DNA from 2 places in the Streptomyces sp. G5(2025) genome. Region 2 is predicted to be linked to the other one. Evidence: predicted binding sites of a transcription regulator. Region 2 holds the regulator's gene; the other holds the start of a gene.
The links. Region 2 encodes HrcA, which represses chaperone genes, less so after heat shock. Its sites were predicted from a motif close to TTNGCACTCNGNNNNNCNGAGTGCNAA; they were not measured.

Region 1: groES (co-chaperone GroES) is a predicted target of HrcA. The motif match lies at 3,148-3,174, and genes of this name have one in related genera.

What each region holds. Positions count from the first base shown of each region.
Region 1 covers NZ_JBMUZT010000006.1:4,712,131-4,718,519, reverse strand. The annotation lists gene ACOBQB_RS32395 (SDR family NAD(P)-dependent oxidoreductase) at 1-748, shown strand, start outside; gene groL (chaperonin GroEL) at 949-2,577, opposite strand; gene groES (co-chaperone GroES) at 2,695-3,003, opposite strand; gene ACOBQB_RS32380 (polysaccharide deacetylase family protein) at 3,514-4,440, opposite strand; gene ACOBQB_RS32375 (class I SAM-dependent methyltransferase) at 4,523-5,782, shown strand; gene ACOBQB_RS32370 (MFS transporter) at 5,836-6,389, opposite strand, start outside.
Region 2 covers NZ_JBMUZT010000006.1:2,457,349-2,463,737, forward strand. The annotation lists gene ACOBQB_RS22000 (16S rRNA (uracil(1498)-N(3))-methyltransferase) at 1-527, opposite strand, end outside; gene ACOBQB_RS22005 (nitronate monooxygenase) at 524-1,606, opposite strand; gene dnaJ (molecular chaperone DnaJ) at 2,077-3,216, opposite strand; gene hrcA (heat-inducible transcriptional repressor HrcA) at 3,217-4,233, opposite strand; gene ACOBQB_RS22020 (MBL fold metallo-hydrolase) at 4,441-5,211, shown strand; gene ACOBQB_RS22025 (DUF3097 domain-containing protein) at 5,247-6,128, shown strand; gene hemW (radical SAM family heme chaperone HemW) at 6,278-6,389, opposite strand, start outside.

The sequences.
Region 1 (6,389 bases), 2.3 Mb from region 2:
AACCGCCGGCATCGGCGCCGCCTTCGCGCGACGCCTCGCCGGTGACGGCCACAACCTCGTCCTGGTGGCGCGCGACACCAAGCGGCTGCGGGAACAGGCGACCGAGCTGCACGACCGGCACGGCATCGAGGCGGAGGTGCTCACCGCCGACCTCGCCACGGACGAGGGCATCGAAGCCGTGGAGAAGCGGCTCTCGAACCGCAGGGACACGGTCGATCTGCTGATCAACAACGCCGGGTTCGGCAACAAGGGCCGGTACCTGGAAGTCCCGATGGCCGACGAGCTGACCATGCTCAAGGTGCACTGCGAGGCGGTGCTGCGCCTGACGTCGGCGGCCGTGGAATCGATGCGGGAGCGGGGCCGGGGCGGCGTGGTGAACGTCGCGTCGGTCGCGGCGTTCCTGCCGCGCGGTACGTACGGGGCCTCCAAGGCCTGGGTCGTGCAGTTCACGCAGGGCGCGGCAAAGGACCTGGCCGGTTCCGGGGTGCGGCTGATGGCGCTGTGCCCCGGCTTCGTGCGGACGGAGTTCCACGAGCGGGCGGGGATGGGCACGTCCAACATCCCCAACTGGATGTGGCTCGACGCGGACAAGCTGGTGGCGGCGGCGCTGGCCGACTTGGCGCGGGGCCGGACGGTCTCGATCCCGGACCCGCGGTACAAGGCGCTGATGGGCGTCGCCAAACTGACGCCCAGGTCTCTGCTGGGCGGGGTCACGTCGCGTAGAGGGCGGAAGTACGGCCCCCAGTAGCCCTGGCCCTGGGCGGGCCGCGAGCCCCTAAAGGGGCCGTGCCCCGTCAGGGGTGCGGGGAACTGCGCGACCGGCCAGGAACAACCCGCACCCGGCGACGCACAGCAACCCGGCAGCCGCACCCCGGAAAAGGCCGAGGCCCGGCTCCCCCGCGAGGGGAAGCCGGGCCTCGGTACACCGTTCAGGCGGAGCGGCAGCGATCAGTGCGAGTGACCGTGACCGTGGCCGTGTCCGGCCTCCGCCTCGTCCTCGGCCGGCTTCTCGACGACCAGCGTCTCGGTCGTAAGGAGCAGCGAGGCGATCGACGCGGCGTTCTCCAGCGCGGAGCGCGTGACCTTGACCGGGTCGATGACGCCGGCCTTGACCAGGTCGCCGTACTCGCCGGTCGCGGCGTTGAAGCCGAAGCCCTTGTCCAGCTCGGCGACCTTGGAGGTGATGACGTAACCCTCCAGGCCGGCGTTCTCGGCGATCCAGCGCAGCGGCTCGACGGCGGCGCGGCGGACGACGGCGACACCGGTGGCCTCGTCGCCGTCCTTGCCGAGGTTGCCCTCAAGGACCTTCACGGCGTGGACGAGCGCGGAGCCGCCACCGGAGACGATGCCCTCCTCGACCGCGGCGCGGGTCGCGGAGATGGCGTCCTCCAGACGGTGCTTCTTCTCCTTCAGCTCCACCTCGGTGGCGGCGCCGACCTTGATGACGCACACGCCGCCGGCCAGCTTCGCGAGGCGCTCCTGGAGCTTCTCGCGGTCCCAGTCGGAGTCCGTGGCCTCGATCTCGGCCTTGATCTGGGCGACGCGGCCCTCGACGTCGGCCTTGTTGCCGCCGCCGTCGACGATCGTGGTGTCGTCCTTGGTGATGGTGACGCGGCGGGCGGTGCCGAGCACGTCCAGGCCGACCTGGTCGAGCTTGAGGCCGACCTCCTCGGCGATGACGGTGGCACCGGTGAGGGTGGCCATGTCGCCGAGCATCGCCTTGCGGCGGTCACCGAAGCCGGGGGCCTTCACCGCGACGGCGTTGAAGGTGCCGCGGATCTTGTTCACGACCAGGGTCGACAGGGCCTCGCCCTCGACGTCCTCGGCGATGATCAGCAGCGGCTTCGAGGAGTTGGACTGGATGACCTTCTCAAGCAGCGGCAGCATGTCCTGGATGGAGGAGATCTTGCCCTGGTGGATCAGGATGTACGGGTCGTCGAGGACGGCCTCCATACGCTCCTGGTCGGAGACCATGTACGGCGAGAGGTAGCCCTTGTCGAAGGCCATGCCCTCGGTGAAGTCGAGCTCCAGGCCGAAGGTGTTGGACTCCTCGACGGTGATGACACCGTCCTTGCCGACCTTGTCCATCGCCTCGGCGATGAGCTCGCCGACCTGCGGGTCCTGGGCGGACAGACCGGCGACGGCCGCGATGTCGGCCTTGTCATCGATCGGCCGGGCGGTGGCGAGGAGCTCCTCGGAGACGGCCTTGACGGCGGCGTCGATGCCCTTCTTCAGGGCGGCCGGGGAGGCGCCGGCGGCGACGTTGCGCAGGCCTTCCTTGACCAGGGCCTGGGCCAGCACGGTGGCGGTGGTGGTGCCGTCACCCGCGATGTCGTTGGTCTTGGTCGCCACCTCCTTCACCAGCTGGGCGCCGAGGTTCTCGTACGGGTCCTCGACCTCGACCTCACGGGCGATGGTGACGCCGTCGTTGGTGATGGTGGGGGCGCCGAACTTCTTGTCGATGACGACGTTGCGGCCGCGGGGGCCGATCGTCACCTTGACCGTGTCGGCAAGCTTGTTGACGCCGCGCTCAAGGGCGCGACGGGCGTCCTCGTCGAACTTCAGGATCTTCGCCATGGGAGCGATTCAGCCCTCTCGAAAACTCGGGTGAACGAACTGCGCCCCTCGCCGCCCGGCAATCAGCGGGGTGACCAGGGGCGCAGCTCGAAAAGCAATGCTTCTGCTTCGGGTGAACTACTTCTCGACGATCGCGAGCACGTCGCGAGCCGAGAGGACGAGGTACTCCTCGCCGTTGTACTTCACCTCGGTGCCGCCGTACTTGCTGTACAGCACGATGTCGCCGGTCTTCACGTCGAGCGGCAGGCGCTCGCCGTTCTCGAAGCGGCCCGGGCCCACGGCCAGGACGACGCCCTCCTGGGGCTTCTCCTTGGCGGTGTCCGGAATGACCAGGCCGGAGGCCGTGGTCTGCTCGGCATCGAGCGGCTGGACCACAATGCGGTCCTCAAGCGGCTTGATGGCAACCTTGGAGCTGGTGGTCGTCACGATCCGGTCTCCCCCTTCGGAGATCTCACGGGGTCAAGTCTGAGGTGTGGCGACCAGGTGGATCCGTCGTCGCGGGTGCCGGACCTGCCCGTCGCTGTTGGCACTCTCCAACGGGGAGTGCCAGAAGCGAGACTAGGACGGCGATTAGCACTCGGTCAAGCGGAGTGCCAATCGGCGGCGTCGGGCTTTACGTGTTCCGGCTTCACGGGGAGGGGGTGCCCCGTGGCCGGGCGGGCGCGGGAGTGGCCTTGTCCGGACAACGGCTCCGCGGGGTCCGGGGTTCCTCCCCCGGCGTTTCCTTCGTGTCGTTCGCGTGGGGCGGCCGCGTCTTTAGGGCCTGCCCGCAGCGGGAGCCGTCAGGCTTGCGCGGCGGCAGTCTCTCCGCGGCTTTGCGGCCCAGGCGTTCGATCGGATCGACCGACTCGGCGCAGGCCGTCAGCAGCGCGGGCGCGAGTACTCCGCACAGCAGGGCCCCGGCGAGGAGGCGGCGGTGTGCCCGCGCCCGCCGGGTCACAGGTAGTCCTCCAGCCGGGCCACCGCGTAGCCCTTGTCCGTGACCGTCTTCATGACCCGGCGGACCATGTCGGGCATGGTGCCCTTCCAGTCCTCGCGGCCCCGGAAGTGGGTGAGGATGATGTCGCCGGGATGCAGGTCACGGTCCCACTCGCGGTAGGCCATGCGGTCGGCGAAGGCCTCCGCGTTCCACAGCGGCACCGCCTTGATGCCGCAGGACTTGGCGGCCCGCAGCGTGTCCCGGTTGTAGTTCCCGTACGGCGGCCGGAAGAGCTCGGGCCGCTTGCCGTAGCGCTTCTCGATGACGTTCTGCATGCCGCAGATCTCGCGGCGCTGGCGCTCGTACGACAGTTTGGGCAGGTACGGGTGGTGGAGGGTGTGGTTGTTCAGGACGACACCGCGGTCCTGCATCGTCTTGAAGTAGCCGTAGTCCTCCTTGACCAGGTAGTCGCTGAGGAAGGCGGTGTAGGGGATCTTCAGGTCGCTCATCATCCGCAGCAGCGCCCGGTCCTTCTCGGCACCGTCGTCGATGGTCAGGAAGACGACCTTCTTCTTGGTCGGGATCGTCGTGAAGACGGGCGGCAGCTTCGCCTGGCCCTTGACCTCGAAGCCCTTGCGGGTGGTCAGGCGCGGCTTCTTCGCGGGCGGCGGGGGCGCGGTCAGCGGCGTCTTGGCGAGGCCCCAGCGCTTGGCGGCGGCGACCCGCGCCGCCTGGGCGGCGCCGAGCTGGCGGGCGTAGGAGTCGAGGGCCCGGGCGGGCGGGGCCTGGAGCGGCTGCTGGCCATGAGCGGGCGCCACGCCGCCGGAGCCGACCTCGGAGACACAGCCCGAGGCGACCGCCGCGACGGCCAGGGCGGCCACCACGGCACGCGCCTGATTCTTCCGTCTTACGGCGGATTCTTCGTTTTGTCGTACGAGTTGCATGGCGCCGGATCCTCGCAGCTCACCGCCGCACCCGGCGGCCGACACCGCCGCCCGCCGCGCACCATCCACCGACTGGCCCACAATGGGGCAGGTGAACGCCCCGAACACACCGAGCAGCCCCGCCGCCGGCCACGCCTGCGGCGACGCCGGTCCCGGTGACCCCCTCGCCGCCTTCGCCGCCCTGCGCACCGGCACCGGCCGGGCCCTGCTCGACGAGGTGCGGGATGTCGAACCCGCCCAGGAACTCGCCGCCGCCACCCGGCTGCGCCGCGCCTACCCGGCGCCGCTGGTCTCCGCCGCCCTCGCCCAGGCGCGGCTGCGCCGGCGGGCCGCGGCGAAGTTCGGCGCCGAGGACGCGGCCCGGATGTTCTTCACACCGAACGGCGTCGAGCAGTCCACCCGCGCCTCCGTCGCCGCGCACCGGGCCGAGCGCTTCAAGGCCCTCGGGGTGCGTTCCCTCGCGGACCTGTGCTGCGGCATCGGCGGCGACGCGATCGCCCTGGCGCGGGCCGGGATCTCCGTACTCGCCGTCGACCGCGACCCGCTGACGTGCGCGGTCGCCCGGGCCAACGCGGAGGCGCTCGGCCTCGCCGGCCTGATCGAGGTGCGCGAGGCCGATGTCACCGACGTCGACACCTCGGCGTACGACGCGGTGTTCGTGGACCCGGCGCGGCGCTCCTCCAAGCGGGGCCGCATCTTCGACCCGGAGTCCTACTCCCCGCCGCTGTCCTGGGCGGTCGAGGCGGCCCGCGAGGCCCCCCGCGCCGCGCTGAAGATCGCCCCCGGCATCCCGCACGGGGCGGTCCCCGCCGAGGCCGAGGCCGAGTGGATCTCGGACGGCGGCGACGTGAAGGAGGCCGTGCTGTGGTTCGGCACGGACTCCCCCGCCTCGCACCGCGCGACGCTCCTGCCCCGCGACGTCTCCCTGCACAGCCCCCTCGCCACCATGCTGCCCGACCCTGGGGTGCGCCCCGTGGGACGGTACCTGTACGAGCCGGACGGCGCCGTCATCCGCGCGCACCTGGTCGCCGAGGTCGCGGCCCGGGTCGGCGGCGGACTGATCGACGAGACCATCGCGTACGTGACCTCCGACGAGCTGCGTACGACTCCGTATGCCGTCGCGTACGAGATCACCGATCAGCTTCCCTTCGGCGTGAAGAAGCTGAAGGCGCTGCTGCGCGAGCGGGAGGTGGGCATCCTCACCGTGAAGAAGCGCGGCTCGGCGGTCGAACCGGAGGAGCTGCGCCGGAAGGTGAAGCCGCAGGGCAAGAACGCGGCGACGGTGTTCCTGACGCGCGTGGCGGGGGCGCCGGCGATGCTGATCGGACACCCGGCCCCGTAAGGGGCGCGGGGAACTGCGCCACCAGCCACAGCCGACCCGCGGGCTCCGAGATGTCAGCCCCGCCGGCGCTTGAGGAGCGGGGCCCGGGGCGGAGCCTCGATGCGGGAGCTGTGGGCGCGGGCAACAGGGTCCGGGGCGGGGTCCTGGGGCGGTGGTGCGGGCGATGACGGGCGCCGGCCGTGCACCACCGCCGTCGCCAGCGCGGCCGCCACCAGGAGCCCTGCGGACACCGCGAAGGCCGCCGCCTGCCCCTCGGCGAGGGAGGCCCGGTCCGTGCCCGCTCCCGTGGCGTTCGCCGCGACCGTGACCAGGACCGCGAGGCCGAGCGAGCCGCCGAGCTGGCGCGAGCTGTTGAGCAGCCCGGAGGCCATGCCGGTCTCCTCGGGTGCCACACCGCTGGTCGCCGCCGTGCCCAGCGGGACGAAGCACATGCCGATGCCGACGCTCGCGACCAGCGAGGGCCCCAGGATGGAGCCCAGGAACGTGCCGCCCGCCTCGACCGTCAGCGCGAACCACCCGAACCCGGCGGCCCCCAGCAACCCGCCCGCCACGAGCAGTGCCCGCTCACCGGCCCGGCCGATCAGCCGGGTGGCGGCCATCGACCCGG
Region 2 (6,389 bases):
TCCTCATGCAGGACGGCCGCGAAGTCGGCGTCCGCGAGGAGGGCGGCGACCTGCTTGGTGGACGCCGCGTCCGCGACCTCGGGGAAGCGCACCCGGCGCGACTGCTTGCCCGCCTCGCGCGCGGTCGCCCGCCACTTGGCCAGCGCCTTCAGGCCGCGCTCGCCCTTCCACTGCGTGATGCAGCGCGACGCGGCCCACGGCACGACCGCGTCGACACCGGTCTCCGTCATGGTCTCGACGGCGAGCTCCCCGCGGTCCCCCTTCGGCAGCGCCTGTACGACGGTGACGCGGGGCGAGGCCTCGGGCTCCTCGGTCACGGGGTCCATCCGTACGACGAGCCGGTCCTTGCCCTCGGTGTCGAGGACCACGCAGTGCGCCCACCGTCCGGCGCCGTCGGTCAGGACGACGTCCTCACCGGCGTGCAGCCGCTTCACCGAGACCGCGTGGCGCCCCTCGGGGCCGTCGAGTACGTACCGTCCACCACGGTCCGCGTCGAAGTGCTCGACGACGAAGACGGGGGCGGTCACGCGGCGCCGCCCTGATCCTCGGCGGCCAACGCGTCCTCGGCCTCGGCGAGTTCGGCCGCGAGGACCTCCACGAGCTGCCCGGCGGGCAGCTCCCGGGCGAGCCGGTGGCCCTGCCCGGCCCACAGGGCCATGCCCTGCGCGTCACCGGCCTTCGCGGCGGCCTTGCGCAGGCCGCTGGTCAGGTGGTGCACCTGGGGGTAGGCGGCGGGGGCGTACGGGCCGTGCTCGCGCATGAAGCGGTTGACGAGGCCGCGCGCGGGCCGCCCGGAGAACGCCCGGGTCAGCTCGGTCCGCACGAACAACGGATTGGTCATGGCCTGCTTGTGCAGGGCGTGGGCGCCCGACTCGGGCGTGACCAGGAACGCCGTGCCGAGCTGCGCGGCGTCCGCGCCCGCCGCGAGGACCGCGGCGATCTGCGCGCCGCGCATCAGGCCGCCGGTGGCGACCAGGGGGATCTGCGCGGTCTCGCGGATCTGCGTGATGAGGGAGAGCAGCCCGATCCCGGCGCCGTCGGCCTCGGGGTTGTCGCGATGGGTGCCCTGATGGCCACCCGCCTCGACGCCCTGCACGCACACGGCGTCGGCGCCGGCCCACTGGGCGGCCTGGGCCTCTTCCGGCGTGGTGACGGTGACGACGGTGAGGGTGCCGACGCGCGCGAAGGAGTCCAGCACGTCGCGGGTGGGGCACCCGAAAGTGAAGGAGACGACCGGCACCGGGTCGTCGAGCAGGATCGCGAGCTTGGCGTCGTACCCGTCGTCGCGCCCGCTGTCCGGGTCGCCGAGCTGCGTCTCGTACCAGGTGGCCTCACCGGCGAGCTGGCTGCGGTAGACGTCGATCGCGGCGGCGTCCGCGGTGTCCGGCTGCGGCATGAAGAGGTTGACGCCGAAGGGCCGCGAGGTCAGGCCCCGCAGCTGCTTGATCTCCTGGTACATCCCGTCGGCGGTCTTGTACCCGGCGGCGAGGAAACCCAGGGCGCCGGCCTCACAGACGGCCGCGGCCAACTGCGGACAGGACGCGCCGCCCGCCATGGGGGCCTGCACGATCGGATGGCGGCAGAGATCGGTCAGTGCGGAGGACATGCACGCATCGTGCCACGCCCAACACAACCAACCGAATCGAGCCGCCGGCCCCCCAGGCCCCCGCTGGGGCCGCGCCCCCTAAGGGGCGCGAGGAACAGCGCGAACAACCACACACAACCCGCACAGACAGACCACGGAGACGCCCCATCAGGGGCGCGGGGAACTGCGCGAGCAACCCACGACACCCCGCACAAGACAGACAACACAGGCACCCCACCCAGGGGCGCGGGGAACTGCGCGAGCAACCACAGACGCCCCGCACAGACAGACCACGGAGACGCCCCATCAGGGGCGCGGGGAACTGCGCGAGCAACCCACGACACCCCGCACAAGACAGACAACACAGGCACCCCACCCAGGGGCGCGGGGAACTGCGCGAGCAACCACACACAACCCGCGCGCAGACAACAAAGCGCCCCCGGCACGGGAGAGAACCCGCCCCGGGGGCACAACAAATCCCGCTCAAGGCGCTACCGCCCGTTGAACGCGTCCTTCAGTCGCGAGAACAACCCCTGCTGCCCCGGCTGGAACTGCCCCGTAGGCCGCTCCTCACCCCGCAGCTGCGCCAGCTCCCGCAGCACCCGCTCCTGCTCGGCGTCGAGCTTGGTCGGCGTAAGGACCTCGACGTGCACGATGAGGTCACCGCGCCCACCGCCCCGCAGATGCGTGACGCCACGCCCATGCAGCGGCACCGACTGACCGGACTGCGTGCCCGGCCGGATGTCGATCTCCTCCAGGCCGTCCAGCGTCTCCAACGGCACCTTCGTGCCGAGGGCCGCCGCGGTCATCGGGATGGTGACCGTGCAGTGCAGATCGTCACCGCGCCGCTGGAAGACGGCGTGCGGCAGCTCATGGATCTCCACGTACAGGTCACCGGCGGGACCGCCACCGGGCCCGACCTCGCCCTCACCGGCGAGCTGGATCCTGGTGCCGTTGTCGACACCGGCCGGGATCTTCACCGTCAGCGTCCGCCGCGACCGGATGCGGCCGTCACCGGCGCACTCGGGGCACGGCGTCGGCACGACGGTGCCGAAGCCCTGGCACTGCGGGCACGGCCGCGAGGTCATGACCTGTCCGAGGAAGGACCGCGTGACCTGCGACACCTCACCGCGACCGCGGCACATGTCACACGTCTGAGCGGAGGTCCCCGGCGCGGCTCCCTCACCGCTACAGGTCGTACAGACCACGGCCGTATCGACCTGGATGTCCTTGGTCGTCCCGAAGGCGGCCTCGTCGAGGTCGATCTCCAGCCGGATCATGGCGTCCTGGCCGCGACGCGTACGCGACCGCGGTCCCCGCTGCGACGCCGTCCCGAAGAACGCGTCCATGATGTCGGAGAAGTTGCCGAAGCCACCGGCGCCGAAGCCGCCCGCGCCTCCGCCGCCGCCCGCCTGGGACAGCGGGTCGCCGCCGAGGTCGTAGACCTGCTTCTTCTGCGGGTCCGACAACACCTCGTACGCGGCGTTGATCTCCTTGAAGCGCTCCTGAGTCTTCGGATCCGGATTCACATCCGGGTGAAGCTCACGCGCCAGCCTCCGGAAGGCCTTCTTGATCTCGTCCTGGGAAGCGTCGCGGCGCACGCCGAGTACGGCGTAGTAGTCCGTGGCCACTTACGACTCCGCCAGGATCTGTCCGACGTAACGTGCCACTGCGCGTACTGCTCCCATCGTTCCCGGATAGTCCATGCGGGTCGGTCCGACCACGCCTAGTTTGGCGACTGCCTCGCTGCCCGAACCGTAGCCGACCGAGACCACGGAGGTGGAGCTGAGGCCCTCATGGGCGTTCTCGTGACCGATCCGTACGGTCATGCCCGAATCCGTCGCCTCGCCAAGCAACTTGAGGAGCACGACCTGCTCCTCAAGGGCTTCGAGAACGGGGCGGATCGTGAGGGGAAAGTCATGTCCGAAGCGGGTGAGATTGGCGGTGCCGCCGATCATCAGCCGCTCCTCGGTCTCCTCGACAAGCGTTTCGAGGAGGGTGGAGAGCACCGTCGAGACGGTGCCGCGGTCCTCGGCCTCGAAGGCCTCGGGCAGGTCCTGCACCAGCTGCGGGACGTCCGCGAAGCGGCGGCCCGCGACCCTGCTGTTGAGCCGCGCCCGCAGATCCGCGAGCGACGTCTCCCCGAAGGGCGCCGGACAGTCGATCATGCGCTGCTCGACCCGGCCGGTGTCGGTGATCAGGACGAGCATCAGGCGCGCGGGAGCGAGCGAGAGCAGCTCCACGTGCCGCACGGTCGACCGCGTCAGCGAGGGGTACTGCACGACGGCGACCTGCCGGGTCAGCTGCGCGAGCAGCCGCACCGTGCGCCCCACGACGTCGTCGAGGTCGACGGCGCCGTCGAGGAAGTTCTGGATGGCGCGCCGCTCGGGGGCGGTCATCGGCTTGACGCCGGCGAGCTTGTCGACGAACAGGCGGTAGCCCTTGTCCGTCGGGATGCGCCCCGCGCTGGTGTGGGGCTGGGCGATGAACCCTTCCTCCTCCAGCGCCGCCATGTCGTTGCGGACCGTGGCCGGGGAGACGCCGAGTCGGTGCCGCTCGGTGAGCGCCTTGGAGCCGACCGGCTCCTCCGTCCCGACATAGTCGTGGACGATGGCGCGCAGCACTTCGAGCCTGCGTTCACTGAGCATCGCGCGCACCTCCAGCACGTCATCCGTCGCGGTGATCCCCGGCGTGGACCCCTGCCTGGCACTCAACGCGGGTGAGTGCCAGCCTGTCAAAGGGTCAGTGTACGGGCGTCGGGTACGGACCCGGCAAGGCCGGACCCGGACCCCGTTGCTCATGCCCGGAGGCTGGTTGGTCATGCCAGGCGCCGCCGCAGCGGTTAGCGTCACCGTATGGACGTGGAGCCGGCATGGGAAGCGGCGGGCTGGGAGCGACTCGCACCGCGCGTGGGGCGGTGCCGCCTGCCGGTGTGGGACTGCACGGCGGGGCTCGTCGTCGGTGACGGGGCGGCCCTGATGATCGACGCCGGGTCGAGCCTGGCCGAGGGCGCGGCCCTGCGGACGCGGGCCAGAGAGCTCCTCGGCGGCGGTCGCCGCGTGACGCATCTCGCGTTGACGCATCCGCACTTCGACCATGTCCTTGGGGCCGCGGCCTTCGCGGGCGTGGAGGTGTACGGGGCTGTGGGCATCGACACGGTTCTCGACAAGGGCCGTGAGGAGCTGTGCGCGGACGCGGTGCGGCACGGCCTGGACCCGCGGGCGGCGGCGGAGGCGGTGGACCTCCTTGTCCACCCCCATCACCTGGTGTGCGGGGAGTGGACGCTCGACCTCGGCGGCGGCGTCCAGGTCCTCCTCGCGAACGTCGGCCCCGGCCACTCGGGCCACGACCTGGCGGTCCTGGTCCCCGGCGGGGACGGCGGAGACGGCGGGGACGGCGGGGACGGCGAGCGGGAGATCGTCTTCTGCGGCGACCTCGTCGAGGAGTCGGGCGAACCGCAGGCCGGCCCGGACGCGGTGTCCTCGCGGTGGCCGGCGGCGCTGGACCGGCTCCTGGAGCTGGGCGGCGAGGACGCGCGGTACGTGCCGGGGCACGGTGCGGTGGTGGATGCGGCTTATGTCCGTGCGCAGCGCGCCACACTGGCGGCGATTTCCGGCGTGTCGTGACGGATGGCCCGCCCGTTCTTCCTATCGTCGGCAGAATGCGCCCACCCGTCTCCCGCCACCACCCCTCCGAGGGCCCTCCGGGCCCGCAGCGCCGTCTGTACTCCGCCGATCTCACGCCCCCCTGGAAGAAGCCGAAGCCCGTACCGGAGGTGGCGGCGGACGCCGGCCTCGTGGTGGAGGAGCTGAGCACCGGTTTCTGCGGGGCGGTGATCCGCTGCGAGAAGACCGCGCAGGGCCCGACGGTGACCCTGGAGGACCGCTTCGGCAAGCACCGCGTCTTTCCGATGGAGCCGCGGGGGTTTCTCCTGGAGGGCAGGACGGTGACGCTGGTGCGCCCGGCCGCGGCCCCCGGCGCGAGTGCGCCGGTACGTCCCTCGCGCACCGCCTCCGGTTCGGTGGCGGTCCCCGGGGCGCGGGCCAGAGTCGCCCGCGCGGGACGCATCTACGTCGAGGGGCGCCACGACGCCGAACTCGTCGAGCGGGTCTGGGGCGACGACCTGCGCGTCGAGGGCGTCGTCGTCGAGTACCTGGAGGGGATCGACGACCTCCCGGCGGTCGTCGCCGACTTCTCCCCCGGCCCCGACGCACGCCTCGGCGTCCTCGTGGACCACCTGGTGCCCGGCTCCAAGGAGTCCCGCATCGCGGCGGAGGTCACCGGCGACCACGCCCTGATCGTCGGCCACCCCTACATCGACGTGTGGGAGGCGGTGAAGCCGTCCTCGGTGGGCATCGAGGCGTGGCCCCGGGTGCCGCGGGGGCAGGACTGGAAGACGGGCGTCTGCCGGGCGCTGGGCTGGCCGGAGAACACGGGGGCGGCGTGGCAGCGGATCCTCGGCTCGGTGCGCAGCTACAAGGATCTGCGGCCGGAGCTGCTGGGCAGAGTGGAAGAACTGATCGACTTCGTGACGCATCCATAGCGGGCGGGTCTGCTGCCGGGTGTGTGGGTGCGGGACGGGTCGGCTGCCGGGCAAACGGGCGGGTGGGTGGGAGACCGCTGCCGGGTGGCGCGGCCGGGCAGGACGGCTCACCGCCGGTCGTGTGCCCCGCGGCCCAGCACCCGGCGCCGCTAATCCACCAGCTCCCGGACCACCGCGTCCGCCAGCAACCGCCCCCGCAACGTCAGCACCGCCCGCCCCGCCGCGTACGGCGCCGCCTCCAGCAGCCCCTCGTCCCGGGCC